Syntrophobotulus glycolicus DSM 8271: one gene and its partner. The protein of the gene in region 1 interacts with the protein of each later gene in a pairwise test. Links are inferred from orthologs where the notes say so. Each region holds a gene or a part of one and is shown on either strand. Other genes may lie near its edges. The genes, in order: SGLY_RS12520 and ftsZ.

Region 1 (11,469 bases):
GAACTGATCACCGGACATAATGGCCTGGAAAGAATTAATATCGCGGGAATAATAGGAGACAGCAAAGGCTCCGGACGGGGTCCCGGCGGGGGTCCCGGTTTCGGGGGGACTAATGATGACAGGCAGATGAGGGGCCGGGAGACAAGCGGAAATGAGGGTGAGAGCACACAGCCGCCTGCAGGGATGCAGGGAGGCGGGGGACAGGGCGGCGGGATGATGCCTGGCGGCGGTGCTGGCAGAGGTGCCGGCGGCGGGCTCGCGGGCAGCTTTGGGGGACAGACGGCAGCGGGATTGTCCAGGTTATTCTCCAAAAATATTCTTTCTGACCAGATCGTGTGGTTTATTCCGCTGGCCCTGTTTGGCTTCATTGCGGCCGCCCTCAATGAAAAATTCAGGACAGGATTGAATACCCGGAGAAAGCAGGCTTTGGCCTTGTGGCTGATGTGGTTCCTGCCGGAATTTGTTTATTTCAGCTATAACACAGGTACCTGGCATTCCTATTACCTGACGATGATGGCCGCGCCGGCAGCTGCTTTGGCGGGTATCGGAATGGCTTCCATGTGGGAACAGTATCAAGAGGGAGGCTGGAAATCATGGCTGCTCCCTTCGGCTTTATTTGTGTCGGGAGCTGTGCACATCCTGATGCTGAGCTATTTTATTGATTCAGGCTATCTTGTCAAAATCCTGATGGGGATAGTTGCCCTGGCCTGTTGCGGTTCTTCGGCGCTCTTGGGCTTAATCAACCTCAGAAAGAAACAGGAACACGATGATGATGTTCGAGGTGAAAGCGATGCTGACAGAGGCAACAAAAAAAATAAGCTCTGGAAAGCTTTGGCCGGTTTAGCCTTGACAGGAATCCTGATCACGCCGTTGGTGGGATCAGCGGCAGCAATATTTTCCGGAAGCGGGGGCTCTTTCCCTGCTGCCGGTTTAGAATTGTTATCACAGGCTAAATCATTTTATCGTACAAATACTTCTGTCAATAATAATGGGAACAATGCGAGAATCAATGAAAATAACGCAAATTCCGTTTTGATCGAGTTCTTGCAGGAGAATAAAACAGCCAATCAGAAATATCTTCTTGTGGTTTCTTCTGCAAATGATTGTGCTGATATCATCATTCAGACCGGAGAGCCCGTAATGTGTCTGGGCGGTTTCTTAGGGAACAACAGCCCCCTGACTTTGGAAGAATTCAAAGCTTTGGCGGCTGAAGGGGAAATCAGATATGTCATGGCTGGGAACAGAGGGGGAAGATCCAACAGTGAGATCATGAGCTGGGTCAGCGAAAATGGGAAACCGGTGTCGGCGGGGAATGATACGGGGAGCAGAAGCTCCGCTCAGCTTTATGACTTGAAGGATTATACAGACAGTATGGGTTCAAACTAAAGCCTATTGATGAAGACCGTTTAATTTCGGCGATAGAGCCAGAGCAGATGGAGAGGATCTGAAAGCATGTCTGATCATCAGAAATGCTTTCAGTTTTCCGTCTGCTTTTGATTATTCATGTCATCAATCAGCTTCTCCGCCAGGCGTTTGCGGGCAAAAGCCTCGACAGCCAGGTGGAGGATCATTTCGGTGATGGCCCTCGGGTCTCCGTTTTCCGTGTTTTTTAAAAGGGTATCCATATCCTGAGATGCCTTGTTTTGTGCATCGAGGAAGTTTTGGAATAAATCATCTTTGCGATAAATGGAATCAGAAAGCTCAAAAAAACTTTTAATATCCTGAAGGGATAATACTTGCTTAAGATGATAAATAATAAATAAAGACTTTAACTGATTTTTATTGTATTTTCTTTTAGTAGGTTTCTCCATGACTCCGTTTTTAACATAATTATTAACCATGGTTTTAGTTAGGACTTTTTCTTTAGGATCTCTTCTGTAGGAATCAAGATACTCTTCAAAAAAGCTGATCAGCTGATCCATGTAAACATCTATATTAGGAATATCCGAGTCTTTCAGTTCTTTGTGGGGCATTTTATTTCCTCCGGTCTAAATCCTTATTTTCATATTGTAGTACAAAAAATCATTGAATTAAACATTTCGTCAAATAAAAAACGGGAACTATTTTTAAATGATGATGTCGTTTAACGTCAGATCTATTGCGCCGAGGTTTACAACAAGTTATAATATGGATATACTGGTATATAGTTTTAAAAACTATATAATTACAAGAATATTTAGGAGGTTAACAAATGCTTGCGAGAATCAGGGAGCCAATCAATGCGATGTCTCATTTAACAGGTGCGATACTATCTCTGACAGGTTTGGTTTTCTTAATCGTTCATACGGCTGATTCCGGTAGCTGGAGGCAGATTACCGGGGCCCTGATTTTTGGTTTAAGCCTGATTTGCCTGTATACTGCCTCAACTGTTTATCACAGTGTAAAATCCCGGGAAAGGGTGATCCGCGGATTACGCAAGGTGGATCACTGCATGATCTATGTATTAATCGCCGGGACCTATACACCTGTATGCCTTGTTACCCTCCATGGCCGGCTGGGCATGGGCCTTTTAATCACGATTTGGAGTCTCAGCCTTATCGGAATAATCTTAAAGCTGGTCTGGCTGGACGCTCCCCGCTGGTTGTATACTTCTTTCTACCTGGTTTTAGGCTGGATTGCCGCAGGTTTCATTTTCCCCCTGTCTCAGGCTCTGCCCGGTAAAGGGGTCTTCCTGCTGGTTTTAGGAGGCCTGTTTTATTCCGCGGGCTCAGTCTTTTACGCCCTGAAGCCGAAAAGATTGTGTGTCTTTAAGCTGGGGTTCCATGAAATATTTCATTTATTCATTCTGGCAGGCAGTCTGTCTCATTATGTTTTTGTTTATCGATATGTTTTAGTTTAAGGAAAATTGGGAACCACTATAAGAAGAGGACGGATTGGTCAAGGAAACCTCATTTCACTGTCGCGTGAATGGGGTTTTTTTCAACAAATTGTAAAAATAAATGTAAAAATATAATGTAAAAAAGAAGAAAAATCATAGTTGTCCAGTTATAATATAAAAAGCAATAATTATTTCTATATTTGGAGGGAAATTATTTGTTTGAGCCTCGCATACTTATCGTATCTTCTAAATTCGGCGGCGGGCACTATCAGGCAGGGGAGGCTTTGGCCGAGGGCTTAAGGTCTATGCTTCCGAAGGACGCGCAAATCAGACACTGTGATTACGGTTCATTTTTTCCGAAAGGAACCGATTTTCTTATGCGGACGGCTTATTTAAAAATGGTAAAAAATACTCCGTCAATTTGGGGCAAAATTTTTAAATATACAAATACGACTCACGCAGAAAATAAATACCGTAATTTTGTCAAAGGGTTCAGGCAGAAAAGCTTTATTCATTACATTCGGGAAATGGAACCCGATATTATCGTCAATACTCATTTTATGTCCGCGGGTGTTCTGGCGGAACTGAAGCGTAAAGGCTTGATTAAGGTTCCGCTTGTGACAGTAGTGACAGACTATGTCATTCACGGAATGTGGATTCACCCCGGCATTGATTTGTATATTGTGGGCTGCCGTCAGGTTCAAGAGAAACTGATTGAAGCAGGAATTAAAGAAGAAAGCATTATGATCACCGGGATCCCAATCAGATTGGAATTCGAGCAGGATTTAGACAAAGAGGAATTGAGAAAAAAATTGGGTTTTGATCCGAATAAAACGACAATCCTCTTTATGGGCGGAGCTTATGGGCCCACCTCTAAAGCCACTGAGATCATCAAAGCGATTAATCGTCTTAATCCCAGGCTCCAGCTTCAGTTCCTTATTGTAGCCGGCAAAGATGAAGAGTACTATCAGGCCTTGAAGCAATCTGAAAAGGAATGCCTTTTTCCTTTAAAGTGCCTGGGGTATGTCAATTATGTTGAGGAATTGATGGCGGCTTCCGATCTTCTGGTCAGTAAAGGAGGAGCCTTGACCATATCAGAAGCCTTGACTTTGGGTCTCCCTATTTTAATGTTTAAGCCAATTCCCGGGCAGGAGGATGGGAATGCGGAGTTTGTAGAAAGTACGGGAGGCGGGATGACGGTGTTAAGCTCAGAAGAATTGACCAGAGTCTTGCAGTACTTATCGCAAAATCCGGGAATCCTGAGGGAAATGTCCAAACTGGCCGGCAGTGCCCTTCCGAACTGCTCTTCCCAAAAAGCCGCCCGGGCGATCATCAATTTGCGGGAGAAAGAAAGGGTCAGCAAGGAACAGGTTATTGGTGGTTAAGCTGAAATCAATAAGAGGCAAAGGTTGATTATTTTTTGAAGTTCTGATAATATTAATGTCTGTTTTAAAGATTTTTACACAGAGATTTTTATTGAAATTCACTTTACGAGGTTTGTTTTTAGCAGAGAATGGTTATATAAAAAGATATAAATGACAATGATAGGTTCAAGGAGGAGCACAATGTCTGTTAAAGTGGAGAATGTAGAAAAGAACAAGGTGGCTTTGGAAATTACGGTTGATGTCAAGGAATTTGAACAAGCAATCAATAGAGCTGCCAAGAAAGTTGCCGGGCAGGTAAATATTCCCGGCTTTCGCAAAGGAAAAGCCCCCCGTCATATAATAGAAAGACATCTTGGTAAGGATTATATTATTAATGAAGCGATTGACCCCATGCTTGGGCCTGCTTATGCCAAAGCCGTTGAAGAAAGCGGAATTGCTCCTGTTTCCAAGCCCGAGGTTGATCTGGTTCAGGCAGAGGAAGGCAAGGATTTCATTTTCAAGGTTATTGTTGATGTAAAGCCTGAAGTTGAACTTGGCCAATATCTTGGACTGAAGGTGGAACCCCAGAAGGCGGAAGTTACCGACGAAAAAGTTGATGAAGAGCTCGTTCGCCGTCAAGAAACGCATGCCAAGTTAAACACGGTTGAAGAAGGCAAGGTTGAGAATAAAGACAGCGTAACCATTGATTTTGAAGGCTTTGTTGATGGTGTGGCTTTTGCCGGGGGCAAGGGAGAAGATCATGAGCTGGTCATTGGTTCCGGCACATTCATACCCGGTTTTGAAGATCAGCTGATCGGGTCCTCAATCGGTGAAGAGGTCACGGTTAAAGTACGTTTCCCTGATGAATATCACAGTGCGGAGCTTTCCGGTAAAGATGCCGAATTTAAGGTCGCGGTAAAGGGGATCAAACGTAAAGAGCTGGTTCCTCTTGATGACGAATTCGCCAAGGATATCAGTGAATTTGATACCCTGGAGGAGCTGAAAGCCGATATTAAGGAAAAAATGATTGAGGCAACTGAACTAAGGCTGAAAAATGAATTCCGTGCCCAGGTTGTCAATCAGGCGGTAAATCATGCCAGTGTGGAGATTCCTGAGAGCATGGTCGCCTCAAAATTAGACTCCATTGTGGAAGAAATGGCCAGAAACCTTTCTTATCAAGGCTTAACAATGGAGCAATACGCGAAATATCTGAATATGAATGAAGATCAGCTCAAAGAAAGCTATCGGCCTCAGGCAGTTGAAGGAATAAAAACAGAGCTTGTTCTTGAAACCATTTCTAAAAAAGAAGGAATTACAGTATCTGATGAAGAAATGCAAGCAGAGATGACAAGGCTTTCTGAGCAGTATGGACGCAAGGTTGAAGAATTACAGACAATGCTTGCTGCCCGCGGTGAATTAGATTGGTTTAAATTGGGTATGATTTCCGATAAAACAATTGATTTTCTGGTGGCCAACAATGATTTCCAGGAAGGATCCGCCGGCCAGAAGCAAGAGGCAAATGAGGTCAATGGAGAATAAGTTGACCGGAGACAATATTTCACTGAAAAGGGGTGAGCATTTTGGCAAAATATGGTGATGACAAAAATCAACTCAAGTGTTCGTTTTGCGGTAAGATTCAGGATCAGGTAAAAAAACTTGTTGCCGGACCTGGTGTTTATATCTGTGATGAATGCATAGAACTATGCAATGAGATCATCGAAGAGGAACTGCATGACGAAATGGATACCGATTTTGGGGAAATCCCCAAGCCAGTCGAAATAAAGGCGATACTTGATCAATATGTAATCGGGCAGGAACAGGCTAAAAAAGTCCTTTCTGTGGCGGTATACAATCACTATAAAAGGATCAGCCAGAGCAGCAAGATTGACGATGTTGAGCTTCAGAAATCCAATATTGTCATGTTAGGACCGACTGGTTCCGGGAAAACATTACTGGCATCTACTCTAGCCAAGATTTTGAATGTTCCCTTTGCGATTGCCGATGCAACATCACTTACCGAAGCCGGATATGTGGGGGAGGATGTTGAAAATATCCTGCTCAAGCTTATTCAAGCGTCAGATTTTGATATCGAAAAGGCCGAAAGAGGAATCATCTATATTGATGAGGTAGATAAAATAGCCCGCAAGTCCGAAAATCCGTCTATAACCCGGGATGTATCAGGAGAAGGGGTACAACAGGCACTGCTGAAGATTCTGGAAGGGACTGTTGCCAGCGTACCGCCTCAGGGAGGACGCAAGCATCCGCATCAGGAATTTATTCAGTTGGATACAACAAATATTTTGTTCATTGTTGGCGGTGCGTTCGACGGCATTGAAAAAATCATTCAAAACCGCACAGGCAAAAAGACCATGGGTTTTGGGGCTGAGATTCAAAAGAAAAGCGAAAAAAATGTCGGCGAGCTGCTCAGACAGATCATGCCGGGGGACCTTCTGAAATACGGATTAATTCCGGAATTTGTAGGCAGAATTCCGGTGGTTGTTACCTTAGAGGCCCTGGATCAGGATGCCTTGGTACGTATTCTCACCGAGCCCAAAAATGCTTTGGTCAAGCAGTATGAAAAATTGCTGGAGATGGATGGGGTACAGTTGGAATTTACTGAGGATGCGCTCAAAGCGATTGCGGAAGAAGCGATCCGCCGTAATACCGGTGCCCGTGGTCTAAGAGCAATCGTGGAAGAAACCATGCTCAATGTCATGTATGATATTCCGACCAGGACCGATGTGACAAAATGCGTCGTGAATAAAGAGTCCATCGTGAAAAAGGCAGATCCCGAGCTGATTAAGCTTGAGGGGAAGAATCAGGAATCGGCTTAACGGACAGGTCATTGATTCAAAGTTTATTTTTACGAAAAGAGATTTGGGACAGTGGAGATTACTCATCTGCTGTTCCATTTTTATTTTCCAATATTGATCAGAATATCCTGCTGTGTTCTTCGGTCTGACCGGTTATGGAGAGAGGTATAACCTGATTTTATCTGGGAAAGCTACCATAAGCCCACTGAAAAACAGTGAGAATAATTTGTAAAAGGTGTAAATCAGATGAATCTGCCAATGATCTCTTTGGTTGTTTTTACATTAATGATCGGATCAACATTTCTAAGTTTCTTTCGTAGAAAAAATCTGAAAATGTTCCTGGGATTTGTGTTAGCGTATTTTGCTTTTCTCGCTTTTATTCTTTTGGAATTCGCATATGATTTCCGGGTCTATGATTTCGTTGTTTTGTTGGTCGTTATGACGATTTTCATGCATTTCTTTATCGGAAAAAACCTTGGCTACTATGTAAAGTCAAGAGTCTTTGACAGGTACCTTCACCTGTTCGGAACCTGTTCTCTTTGCCTGTTTGCATTTTTAGTTTTAGGTAATCTTTATCAGCCTGTATTTCATTCTCAAGTACTGATCTTTATCTTTGTTCTTTCTTTAGGGGCCCTGTTGGGAGTATTGTTTGAACTGATGGAATTTGCTGTTGATACAGTATTCAAAACAAAAGAACAGGATGGGCTTGCTGATACGAATTTTGATTTATTATTTAATACCTTTGGTTCTGTCATTGCGGCGATTATTGTAGTATCCTCTAAGACATTGTTTTGATTAAATGATTTTGAAGTGCATATTTTAATGAGCATTGATCGATCATATCCCAAACGGTAAAGAAAAGCAATGATGGTGCCAGGCGATTTTAGGTCTGACGGCTTTTCATGTTTCATTTTGATCCTTCCTGTAAATACTAGGAAATATTATGACATAGGAGGAAGGATACGCAATGAATGAATTGGCGATGTTGATGATGGTCGTGCAGTTTATCTTTATCATCATTGTAGGGGCTTATTTTTGGTTTGCCCTTAAGCAGCAGCAGGGAAACAAAGTCAGTCTGGAAAAGGAGGCCCGGAAACAAAGGGAAAGGTTGATCAAACTCCGGAAAATCTCTCTTTCTGTTCCTCTCTCGGAAAAAACGAGACCGGGGGATCTCAGAGAAATCATCGGGCAGAAGGAGGGGGTCAAGGCCCTGAAAGCCGCCATCTGCGGCGCCAATCCCCAGCATGTTCTGATTTACGGTCCGCCGGGAGTGGGAAAAACGGCTGTGGCCAGACTGGTTCTGGAGGAAGCCAAGAAGAGTAATCTTTCCCCTTTTGCTCCTGATGCCAAGTATATCGAGCTTGACGGGGCGACGGCAAGATTTGATGAAAGAGGGATTGCCGATCCTCTGATCGGGTCGGTCCATGATCCGATTTATCAGGGAGCGGGAGCCATGGGAGTAGCCGGCATCCCTCAACCGAAGATGGGCGCGGTCAGTAAGGCCCATGGAGGGGTGCTCTTTATTGATGAGATAGGGGAACTCCATTCCATTCAAATCAATAAACTCCTCAAGGTGCTTGAAGACCGGAAGGTGATGTTGGAAAGCTCTTATTACAGCTCGGAGGACAACAATATTCCGGCCCATATCCATGATATTTTTCAGAATGGTTTGCCGGCGGATTTCAGGCTGATCGGTGCCACGACCAAAAGCCCGGCGGAGATCCCGCCGGCGATTCGTTCCCGTTGCATAGAAATCTTTTTCCGGAATCTATTGCCTGAAGAGATCGGGATAGTGGCCAGTAAAGCAGCCGCTAAAATTGAAATGCGAATCAGTGATGAAGCGTTGGATATTATTCAGAAATATGCCAATAATGGCCGGGAGGCTGTTAATATCGTTCAGCTGGCCGCCGGGGTGGCGGGCAATGAAGGGCTGAATTGCCTCGACCGGCGGATTATTGAATGGGTGGTGACAACCGGACAGTATGTACCGCGCCTCGAAAAGAAGATCCCGGACAGTCCGCAGGTCGGAGTGGTCAATGGTCTTGCCGTTTATGGGTCCAATACCGGTACGCTCCTGGAATTGGAGGTTACGGCTTATGCCGCCTCCAGCGGCAAGGGGGATTTATTTGTAACCGGTATTGTTGAAGAAGAAGAACAGGGCAGCAGGGAAGGCCGGAAAGTGCGGCGCAAAAGCATGGCCCGCTCTTCTGTGGAGAATGCCATGACTGTACTGCGCAAAGAGTTCGGTGTGGAACCCCGTAATTTTGATATTCATGTCAATTTCCCCGGCGGCACACCGATCGACGGTCCCTCAGCGGGGGTAGCCATGGCTGCGGCCGTATATTCGGCAATCACAAAGTTAAAGGCGGATAACACCTGTGCTGTAACCGGCGAATTGTCGATCAGAGGGAAGGTCATGCCTGTGGGAGGGGTAAGCGCCAAAATAGAAGCAGCGATTCAAGCCGGATGCAAAAGGATTTTCATTCCCCGGGAAAACTGGCAAATGAAGTTTGAAGATATGGAAGACGGGGTGGAGGTGATCCCTGTCGATTCTCTGACAGAGGTTTTGACCGCTGTCTTGATTCCGAATACGCGGGTGGAAACGGTGGAAGTGAATCTGGCAGAAAAGAACACTTCTCTGCATAACCTTTTAAAGGGCATCAAAATGCCGGTGTGATTTGCTTGCCTAAAGTAAAAATGGTAGAATATTTGAACCGAGGATAATCGAGAGGAGATAGAAAAATGCCTAAACTTGAATTTCCTGTTCTCCCATTGAGAGGGATACTCGTTTTTCCATATATGCTGATTCATCTTGATGTAGGCAGGGAACGCTCAATGGCTGCCATTGAGGATGCTATGCTGAAGGATAAGCAGGTACTGCTTTTGGCTCAAAAGGAAATCGAGATTGATAACCCTACGCCGGACGACCTGTATACTGTAGGGACAATTGTCGAGATCAAGCAGCTCCTCAGGCTTCCGGGAGGGACGCTCAGGGTGCTGGTGGAAGGGATCACCAGAGGGCAAGTAGATGAATTTATCGAGGAAGAGCCGTTCTTTAAGGCCAGAGTCATCAGGATGACCAATGATGATAATCTGACGCGTGAAATTGAGACGATGTGCAGGAGCCTGCATCACCAATTCGAGGAATACGCCCGGTTAAGCAAGCGCATTTCACCGGAGACCATCGGCTCAGTCCTTGCGGTCAAAGAACCGGGGAGAATGGCAGACCTGGTCGCTTCTCATTTAAACCTTAAAATAGAAGATAAACAAGCTGTTCTGGAGGCAATGAACATCAGTGACAGGCTGGAAAAAATCACTGAACTGATCATGCGGGAAATTGAGATCCTTGAATTGGAGCGCAGGATCGGTCTGAGAGTGCGCAAACAGATGGAGAAAGCCCAAAAGGAGTATTACCTGCGTGAACAGATGAAGGCGATTCAAAAGGAGCTTGGCGACAAGGACGAGAAGCAGGCTGAAATCGAAGAATATAAAGAGAAAGTCAATAAGGGGAATCTGACCGAAGAGGCCAGGGAAAAGGCCTTGAAAGAGATTGACCGCCTGGATAAGATGCCTGTATCTTCATCGGAAGGGACAGTGGTCAGAACGTATCTGGATTGGATCCTGGCTCTGCCGTGGAATAAGACCAGCCGGGATAAGGCTGATTTAATCAGGGCGGAAAGAATTTTGGATGAAGATCATTACGGTTTGAAAAAGGTTAAGGAACGGATCATTGAGTTCTTATCCATCCGGAAGCTGACATCAAAGATGAAGAGTCCGATTCTTTGTTTGGTGGGCCCGCCGGGTGTGGGCAAGACTTCTTTGGCCAAATCGATCGCCAGAGCTTTGGACCGTAAATTTGTCCGGATGTCTCTGGGGGGAGTACGTGACGAGGCGGAAATCAGGGGGCACCGCAGGACATATATCGGAGCCTTGCCCGGCAGGGTGATTCAGGGTATTCGTCAGGCAGGGACCAGAAACCCGGTGTTCTTATTTGATGAAATAGACAAGATGACTTCGGATTTAAGGGGAGATCCGGCTTCGGCCTTACTGGAGGTCCTTGATCCGGAGCAAAACAACACCTTTACGGATCATTATCTGGAGCTTCCCTTTGACCTGTCCAAAGTGTTGTTTATTATGACGGCCAATAGTATGGACACCATTCCCCGGCCCCTTCTGGACAGGATGGAGGTGATCCAGCTCAGCGGCTACACGGAAGAGGAAAAGGTCAATATTGCCGTGGAACACCTGGTGAATAAGCAAATGAAGGGCCATGGCCTCAAAGATAATCAGGTCAGCATTGATCCCAGTGCTGTTCGCAAGATTGTCCGCGGCTATACCCGGGAATCCGGGGTTCGGAATATGGAGCGGCAGATTGCCAACCTGCTCCGTAAGGTTGCCGTAAAGGTGGTAAAAAATGAATGGAAGCCACAGACCATCATGCCTGAGGATGTTGAGAAGCTGCTGGGAGCATCCC
Region 2 (8,113 bases), 1.9 Mb from region 1 along the record:
CTGGTTTTAGTCGGCAAGGCGGCGGATGACCTGGAAATCATTGCTAAAAAAATCGGAATCAAAAACATCATCAAAGCAGTCGACTTTGAAGATTGTGTGGATAAAGCTATTGCTGAGGCTGCGAAAGGGGATGTTGTTTTACTGTCGCCTGCTTGTACAAGTTGGGATATGTTTAAAAGTTATGAAGAAAGAGGGGAATTGTTTAAGACGTTAGTGCGTAAGCATTATAGCAAGCCCATTTGATTTAGAGGGGGAGGTATAATGCTGAAAAGCCGTTTGAGGAGGATCGACAGGGTACTCCTGGGAGCAATTCTGTCCTTGCTGGCGATCGGAGTCATCATGACTTACAGTTCCAGTGCGGTCAAAGGATATCTTTATTATGATGACCCATACCATTTTTTTAAGGCGGAGTTATTATGGGTAACGCTTGGTTTGACAGTGATGGCTTTTGCCCTGGCAGTAGATTGGAAGTTGCTGTATAATTGGGCTAAACCGATATTATATGTTGCTTTATTTCTCCTGATTTTGGTTAAGGTGCCGGGGATAGGGCGTAATGTAAACGGGGCTGTGCGCTGGATTGGTCTTGGGCCTCTCTCCATTCAGCCCTCGGAAGTCATCAAGTTAGCAATGATCCTCATTGTTGCCCGCCTTCTCTCAGCTCATCCTCACCAAATCGGGAGGTTCAAAAATGGAATCATGCCGGTGCTCCTCCTTTTGGGTCTGGTTTGTCTGCTGATCATGCTGCAGCCGGACCTTGGGACTACCTTAGTGATTGCGGCGGCGACCTTCTTTATGTTGATTGCTGCCGGGGCCAGAGCCGGACATATTGCGGCTTTAGGGAGTGCCGGACTGCTCATGGTTGTGGCGGCGATTGCGGCGGCACCTTACCGGATGCGTCGTATTTTTGCCTTCATTGATCCCTGGGCCGATCCGTCCGGGAAAGGATATCAGACCATCCAGTCTTTACTGGCGCTGGGGCCCGGAGGCCTGTTCGGGCTGGGGCTCGGGCAAAGCAGGCAGAAATTCCTATATTTGCCTGAAAATCATACGGACTTTATATTTGCCATGATCGGTGAAGAATTGGGTTTTATCGGGGCAACAATCGTTGTGGGTCTATTTTTTATCGTCGTCTGGAGAGGGTTCAGGACAGCAATGTATGCGCCGAATCCATTTTTGGCTTTGATGGCGGTGGGGCTGACTTCATTGATCGGAATTCAGGCTATGATCAACATGGGGGTCGTGTCGGGAATTCTTCCTGTCACAGGGATTACACTTCCTTTTTTGAGTTATGGCGGGACTTCCCTGGTGTTCACTATGCTTGGAGCCGGGTTGTTATTGAACATTTCCTCGATCTGCAAAGAATCTTAGGGGGAATCGCAGTGCGTGTAATTGTAACCGGTGGCGGCACCGGCGGACATATTTATCCTGCTCTGGCCGTAGCGGAAGGACTGAAGGATAAAATCCCTGAAGTCAAAATTCTCTATGTAGGAAATAAAGACGGCATGGAAGCCAGGATTGTTCCCGAAAACGGAACTGACTTTAAAGGGATATCCGGCAGGGGGCTGCCGCGCAGGCTCAGCCCGGACATGCTTAAAGCAGGGGGAAGCAACCTAAAGGCTCTTTGGCAAGCCAAACAGATTTTGAAAGAGTTCCAGCCTGACCTTGTGGTCGGGACCGGGGGCTATGTTTCGGGTCCGGTCGTATTTGTCGCCGCTTTATTTGGGATTCCGGCTATCTTGCATGAGCAAAATGCCTTGGCCGGGGTAACCAACAAAATGCTGGGTAGGGTGGTCAAGAAAATCCTGCTGACTTTTGAAGAAAGCAGAAAATATTTTTCCCATCAGGAAAAAATCGATGTTGTCGGTCTGCCGGTGCGCAAAGAGATCGGAAGCATCAGCCGTCAGGCCGGAGCCGCGGCTCTGGGAATTGATCCCGCTAAAAGAACCCTTCTTGTGACCGGCGGCAGCAGGGGAGCGCTGAATATCAATAAGGCCATGCTGGAGGTAGCCGAAAAACTGCGAACCAGAGAGGATATCCAGTTGATCTGGGCAACCGGTACGGCAACATATGAGGAGATCAGCAAAGAACTTGAGATCAGGCAAATCGACCGGAGAAGAAGAGGCTGGAGGATGACCAGTTATATCAGAAATATGCCTGAGGCCCTGGCCTGTTCCGATCTTTGCATCTGCCGGGCCGGGGCGGGCACTCTGGCCGAGCTCTCGGCGGCCGGGAGGGCAAGCATTCTGATCCCTTATCCCTATGCCGCGGAGAATCATCAGGAACATAATGCCCGGGCCTTCGCCGACAAAGGTGCGGCGGTTGTGATCAAGGACAATGAATTAAGCGGGACCTTGCTTTGGGAACAGATAGAGGCTATTCTTTCCAACAGGTTTAAGTTTGAGGAAATGGGAGCGCGGGCCAGGGGAGTATTTCCGGCCGGGGCACTCAGCCGGATTGTGGAGTATTGCCGGGAGACAGCGTGGAAATAGCACATTGGGAGTTTCATCTGCATAACATAATGCAGGTGAAAGGAGGATTGACTTGGAGCCGCAAATCAGCGAACGAAATGTAAGAGGAAAAATAGAGCGTGACTTTTCTCTGAAAAAACTCAATACATGGCATATAGGCGGTAATGCTGAACTTGTTTTTTGGCCCGTAAGCTGCGAGGACTTACTAAAGGGCAGATCATGGTGTCAAAAGAATAAAGTGAAAATGCTGCTATTGGGCAGGGGGTCAAATATCCTTCTTCCTGATGAAGGAATAAAGGGAATGGTTATTGTGACCTCCATGCTTAAGAACATAACCTGGCAGGAAAAGAGGATTATGGTGGAAGCCGGATATCCGCTGAGCCAATTGGCACGACAGGCTGCCGACAAAGGATTGGAAGGATTGGAATTTGCCTGCGGTATTCCCGGAACGGTCGGGGGAGCCGTCATGGTCAATGCGGGGGCGCATGGAGCGGAGATTTCCGATTTAGTCCGGCAGGTGCGGGTTCTGGATCAAAAGGGCGAGATCATGACCCTTGATCGCGAGCAGATCGAATTTTCTTACCGGACCAGTTCTCTGCAGGGGAAGTACTGGATATTGGAATGTGTCCTGGAGCTTGTTCCCGGTGAACCTGCGGTACTGAAAGAAAAAATCAGGGTTTTTACAGAACAAAGAAAAAACGCCCAGCCACTGGAATACCCTAACGCCGGCAGTGTGTTCCGCAATCCTCCCCACTTATCGGCAGGAGCCCTGATTGAGCAGGCCGGCTGGAAGGGGAAAACTGTCGGCGGTGCACAGGTTTCCGCAAAGCACGCCAATTTTATTATTAATACGGGAAAGGCAACCGCTTTGGATGTAAAGACGTTAATCAATGCCATTACGGAAGATATAGAAGATAAATTCGGAATCCAGTTGAAGACAGAAGTACAAATATTTTCTTGACAGTTAGGAGGATCAGACATGGCGATGGATCGTTATGTCATAACAGGAAAGCAAAAGCTTGAAGGGGAAATCAGAACAAGCGGGGCGAAAAATGCCTCACTCCCCCTGATGGCGGCCGCTGTTCTCGCTGAAGGCAAAACAATTCTCAGGGGTATTCCTGATTTAACAGATATCAACAGTATGGGGGAAGTGCTTGAACGTCTGGGATGCAGTGTCAGCAGAACAGGTGAAGAGCTGGTCATTGATTCGGCCTCCTTAAATGACTGTACCGTTGATGAAGAGCTGATGCGTAAAATGAGGGCCTCCAATCTAATTCTCGGTCCGATGCTGGCGAAAAAAGGGAAAGTGAGAATTTCACGTCCGGGCGGCTGTGCGATCGGTTCACGGCCTATGGATCAGCATATTAAAGGGCTGCAGGATTTAGGCGTACGAATCAGGGAAAAACATGGGTACATAGAGGCTTATGCGGATAAGATGAGCGGAGCGGAGATTTATTTGGATGTTCCCAGTGTGGGAGCGACCGAAAATTTAGTCATGGCGGCTGTATTGGCCGCAGGGACCACGGTCGTCAATAATGCGGCAAGAGAACCTGAAATTGTTGATCTCCAGAACTTTCTCAATAAGATGGGGGCCCGAGTCCGGGGGGCGGGGACCAATGTCGTCAGAATCGACGGAGTCACCAAGCTTGCCCCCGCAGAATACACTGTGATCCCCGATAGGATAGAAGCCGGGACACATATGGTGGCAGCCGTCATGACAGAGGGGGATCTGGTCGTTGAAAATATCATCCCGGAACATGTCAGTTCCGTTATTGCCAAACTTAGACAGGCAGGAGCAGAGATCACGGTTTATCCTGACAGCGTAAGAGTGAAACAGGAGGGAAGGATTAAAGCTACGGACCTGAAAACTCTGGCTTATCCGGGATTCCCCACTGACCTGCAGCCTCAGTTTTTAGCAATGCTTTGTATGGCGAAAGGGACAAGTATCATTACAGAAACGATTTTTGAAAACAGATTTCAACATATCGCCGAACTGCGGAGGATGGGAGCAAGGATCACCACAGATGGAAGAACAGCAGTAATATGCGGGGTGAAGTCCCTGGAAGGAGCCTTTGTGGAAGCGACTGATCTCAGAGCGGGGGCCGCGTTGTTCCTTGCGGCGCTTGCTGCGGATGAAGGCACCGTGCTGGAAAGGATCGATCATATTGACAGGGGCTACGAAAACCTTGAACAGAAGTACAAAGCCGTAGGTGCCAAACTGCAAAGAGTTGTAAAAAGCTGCTGAAGTATTATAATAAAGAGATAAAGCCGGATGGAGGATTATGTTCAGGAAAAGAAGTGCAGCCCTAGTCTATTTATCATTATTGACCTGCCTGGTTGTCGTAGGAGGGTTTCTTTTCCTGCGTTCAGCCTTTTTTACAGTTCAGAAGATTGAAATTGACGGGCTGAACAGGATTGCCAATGAAGAAATCAGTAAGCTGATCGGAAATGTGAAAGGGGAAAACATTTTTACGATTGACACCGCGGATCTAGCCACTAAAATACAATTGCACCCATTTGTCGAGCAGGCGGCAGTGGAAAGAAAGCTGCCTTCCACCTTGAAAGTGGCGATTAAAGAACGGAAAGCCGCTGCCTTAATTGTGGCTGGGGAAAAGGTTGTTGAGGTGGATTTGTCCGGGATCGTTTTAAAGTATTATGAAGGATGGCCCAAAGAGGACAGCCCGGTTTTGACGGGTGTTTCCATCCCGGAGAGCACAGGTCCGGGTCAGAAGGTGTCCAGCCCGGAAATCGATGCTCTGATGAAGTTAGTTGGACAAGTTCCCCCGGAGTTATTGCCGAAAATCAGTGAGATCAGCTATAAGCCTTCCAAGCAGATCAACCTTTATCTCCTGAACGGGATTGAGGTCAGGCTGGGTTATTCCGGGGATTATGCGGAAAAAATCAAGCTGCTGAACGAACTGCTTAACAGCGCTGATTTTCAAGCAGTGGAAAAAAGTATCAAATATATTGATCTGACAGCCGGAAAACCGGTATTAGGATAAACAAACGGAGGTATTCTCACATGTGGCTGCCAATTTTCGGTTTGCTCATCGGGTTAATTATCGGCGCATTCACTCCTTTTACCATACCTGTTGAATATGCTAAATATCTTTCGGTTGCTATTGTTGTGGCGCTTGACACAGTAATGGGCGGGATCAGAGCCTATCAGGAAGAGAGTTTTGACAGCACGGTTTTTCTGAGCGGATTTGTTGTAAATATTATTGCCGCCAGTTTGCTGGCCTTTATTGGGGACCGCATGGGGGTTGACCTGTATCTTGCCGCCATAGTGGCCTTTGGTTCAAGATTATTTCAAAATATCAGCATTATCCGCCGCCATGTCATCAAAAAGTAAGATGCAGGCCGGAGAATGCCCGGGGCAGTAAATATTTTTTATTTCCTGCGGTAAAAAAAGAGGAATAACGGCTTTTAATCTAGAAATTCCTTAGTTAAGTTTTTTCTTTAAAAATAACAGTTGTATTGGAAAAACAGAAAGAATTGATCATAGAGAAGACCGAATCTAAATCATATGAGTCTAAAGAGAGGCAGGGTAAATTAAGATGCTGGAATTTGATACAGACAGTATGCAATTTGCGCGAATTAAAGTTATAGGTGTTGGCGGAGGGGGCAATAACGCTGTAAATAGGATGATTTCCGCCGATCTTAAAGGAGTAGAATTTATCGGTATTAATACAGATGCTCAGGCTTTGCAAATGTCCAGGGCTGCCGAAAAAATACAGATAGGAAACAAGCTGACAAAAGGACTCGGGGCTGGTGCCAATCCTGAGATTGGCCAGAATGCTGCGATCGAAAGCAAGGATGATTTGGCCCAGGTCCTGATGGGAGCAGATATGGTTTTTGTTGCCGCGGGAATGGGCGGAGGTACCGGGACGGGCGCAGCCCCTATTGTTGCCGAAATCGCCCGCAGTGTCGGGGCGCTGACAGTTGGGGTGGTCACAAGGCCGTTTTCTTTTGAAGGCAGGAAAAGGGCGCTTCAAGCCGAACGCGGGATATTGGAGCTGAAAGACAAGGTGGATACCTTGATTACGATTCCGAATGACCGTTTGCTTCAGGTGGTGGACAAGCATACGACGATTCAGGAGGCATTTAAGATTGCCGATGATATCCTTTTGCATGGGGTTCAGGGCATTTCAAATCTCATTACGATTCCGGGCCTGATCAATCTTGATTTTGCCGATGTCAAAACAATTATGTCCGATACAGGTTCGGCCCTGATGGGAATCGGGGTATCCACAGGTGACAACAGGGCGGTGGAAGCGGCCAGAAGGGCAATCTCCAGTCCTCTTTTGGAAACCTCTATCGAGGGAGCAAAAGGGGTCTTATTAAATATTACGGGCGGTTCCAATATGACCCTTTTAGAAGTCAACGAAGCTTCCGAGGTTGTCGGCGAGGCGGCCGATCAGGAAGCCAATATCATATTCGGGGCTGTTATTGACGAATCCCTTAAAGATGATGTCAGGGTTACGGTGATTGCTACCGGCTTTGACCAGAGAAGTACCCCCCAGCATAAAGGAACGACCAATTCCGATCCCATAGGGCAAAAGAACAATATCTTTTCAGATAATGTGGATATTCCTAATTTCCTGAAATTCAGAAAGTAACAGCGGACAGCCATTGGATCAAATCAGGGGAAAAGGATAACGGCTGTAATTTGTTTTCATTTGTAATGAAGGCGTACCGAAGCTTTGTGCTGCGTCTTCGTTTTGTTGTCTTTAAAATTTAATTTGAGACGGGACCAGACAGGCTTGTAAACAGAGAATGACGCATTCCAGGCAATATTCTACTGTTTATTTTTTTTGCTGTTCTTATTGATTTTCACAATGCCTGCTTATCCTACAGAAAACGGGCTTTCCGGCAAAAAATAGCCTGTTTTTACCTAACCAAAACCGACAGGATTTATTTCCCTTTAAAGGTATAATTTTTACATAAGATCCAAAATGGAAAGGGATACAGCCACAAGGATCACCCGGATGATTGAAGGGATACGGCCAAATGTATTACCTGGATATTGTTTTATTGATTAATGGGCTGATGGATGCCCTGATCCTCCTTTTTGCTTCCAAGCTTCTCCACCGCAGGATCTATCCCGCTTTCCTTATTTCAGGCGCTCTGCTCGGAGAAATCCCCATCCTGCTTGCATTGTTCCCGTACAATCCCCTGGTTCATTTAAGCAAAGTGATCATTCCTCTGGCCGTAGCGGGGATAGGCATGCGGGCAAGGTCCTGGGGCGATCTTTGGGAGTGCTTTCTCTATTTTACCGTTCTCACGGCCATGACCGGCGGAGCGGCTTACGCAGGAATCGTTTGGTTTGGATTAGCCGATACGGCTGCCGGCTTCAGCCTGACGCTCGATAATATCTGGCTGCTCCTGGCGCTGATCCTGGTGCTTTGCTTATGCTACAGGTTATGGGGGAAAAACAATGGTAAACAATCTTTTTTTAGTCAGGTGCTGTACCGGATCGAATTGGATTTCGGCGGCGGGTCTGTTCTGAAAACGACGGCTCTCCTCGATACCGGAAATGAGCTGAGGGATCCCCTGACAGATAAGCCGATGATATTGATTCAGGAAAATGTTTCCTTAACAGCTTTGCCCCGGCCAATTGCCGAATTTCTGCAATGTCCGTGGCG

What was found.
Region 2: the proteins of SGLY_RS12520 (region 1) and ftsZ interact in binary tests that used the Bacillus subtilis proteins (3 or more experiments, as listed by UniProt). The link is inferred for Syntrophobotulus glycolicus DSM 8271 from one-to-one orthologs.

The regions. Positions count from the first base shown.
Region 1 is NC_015172.1:2,530,094-2,541,562, reverse strand. What follows is about bases 2,339-5,118. They hold SGLY_RS12520 (MGDG synthase family glycosyltransferase), read left to right. Parts: upstream 2,339-3,033; coding sequence 3,034-4,203; downstream 4,204-5,118. Other genes in these bases: tig (trigger factor), read left to right, coding at 4,384-5,118; trhA (PAQR family membrane homeostasis protein TrhA), read left to right, coding at 2,339-2,839. In the rest of the region: SGLY_RS12535 (glycosyltransferase family 39 protein), read left to right, coding at 1-1,386; SGLY_RS12530 (DUF1836 domain-containing protein), read right to left, coding at 1,476-1,973; more of trhA, read left to right, coding at 2,192-2,338; more of tig, read left to right, coding at 5,119-5,721; ATP-dependent Clp protease ATP-binding subunit ClpX, read left to right, coding at 5,763-7,016; SGLY_RS12505 (DUF2238 domain-containing protein), read left to right, coding at 7,242-7,790; ATP-dependent protease LonB, read left to right, coding at 7,963-9,672; lon (endopeptidase La), read left to right, coding at 9,738-11,469. UniProt on the Bacillus subtilis protein: Processive glucosyltransferase involved in the biosynthesis of both the bilayer- and non-bilayer-forming membrane glucolipids.
Region 2 is NC_015172.1:631,319-639,431, forward strand. What follows is about bases 5,201-8,056. They hold ftsZ (cell division protein FtsZ), read left to right. Parts: upstream 5,201-6,025; coding sequence 6,026-7,087; downstream 7,088-8,056. Other genes in these bases: SGLY_RS03345 (cell division protein FtsQ/DivIB), read left to right, coding at 5,201-5,470; SGLY_RS03350 (small basic family protein), read left to right, coding at 5,491-5,820; SGLY_RS03360 (sigma-E processing peptidase SpoIIGA), read left to right, coding at 7,479-8,056. Outside these bases: murD (UDP-N-acetylmuramoyl-L-alanine--D-glutamate ligase), read left to right, coding at 1-243; putative lipid II flippase FtsW, read left to right, coding at 262-1,368; murG (undecaprenyldiphospho-muramoylpentapeptide beta-N-acetylglucosaminyltransferase), read left to right, coding at 1,380-2,489; murB (UDP-N-acetylmuramate dehydrogenase), read left to right, coding at 2,542-3,429; murA (UDP-N-acetylglucosamine 1-carboxyvinyltransferase), read left to right, coding at 3,448-4,713; more of SGLY_RS03345, read left to right, coding at 4,751-5,200; more of SGLY_RS03360, read left to right, coding at 8,057-8,113. UniProt on the Bacillus subtilis protein: Essential cell division protein that forms a contractile ring structure (Z ring) at the future cell division site. The regulation of the ring assembly controls the timing and the location of cell division.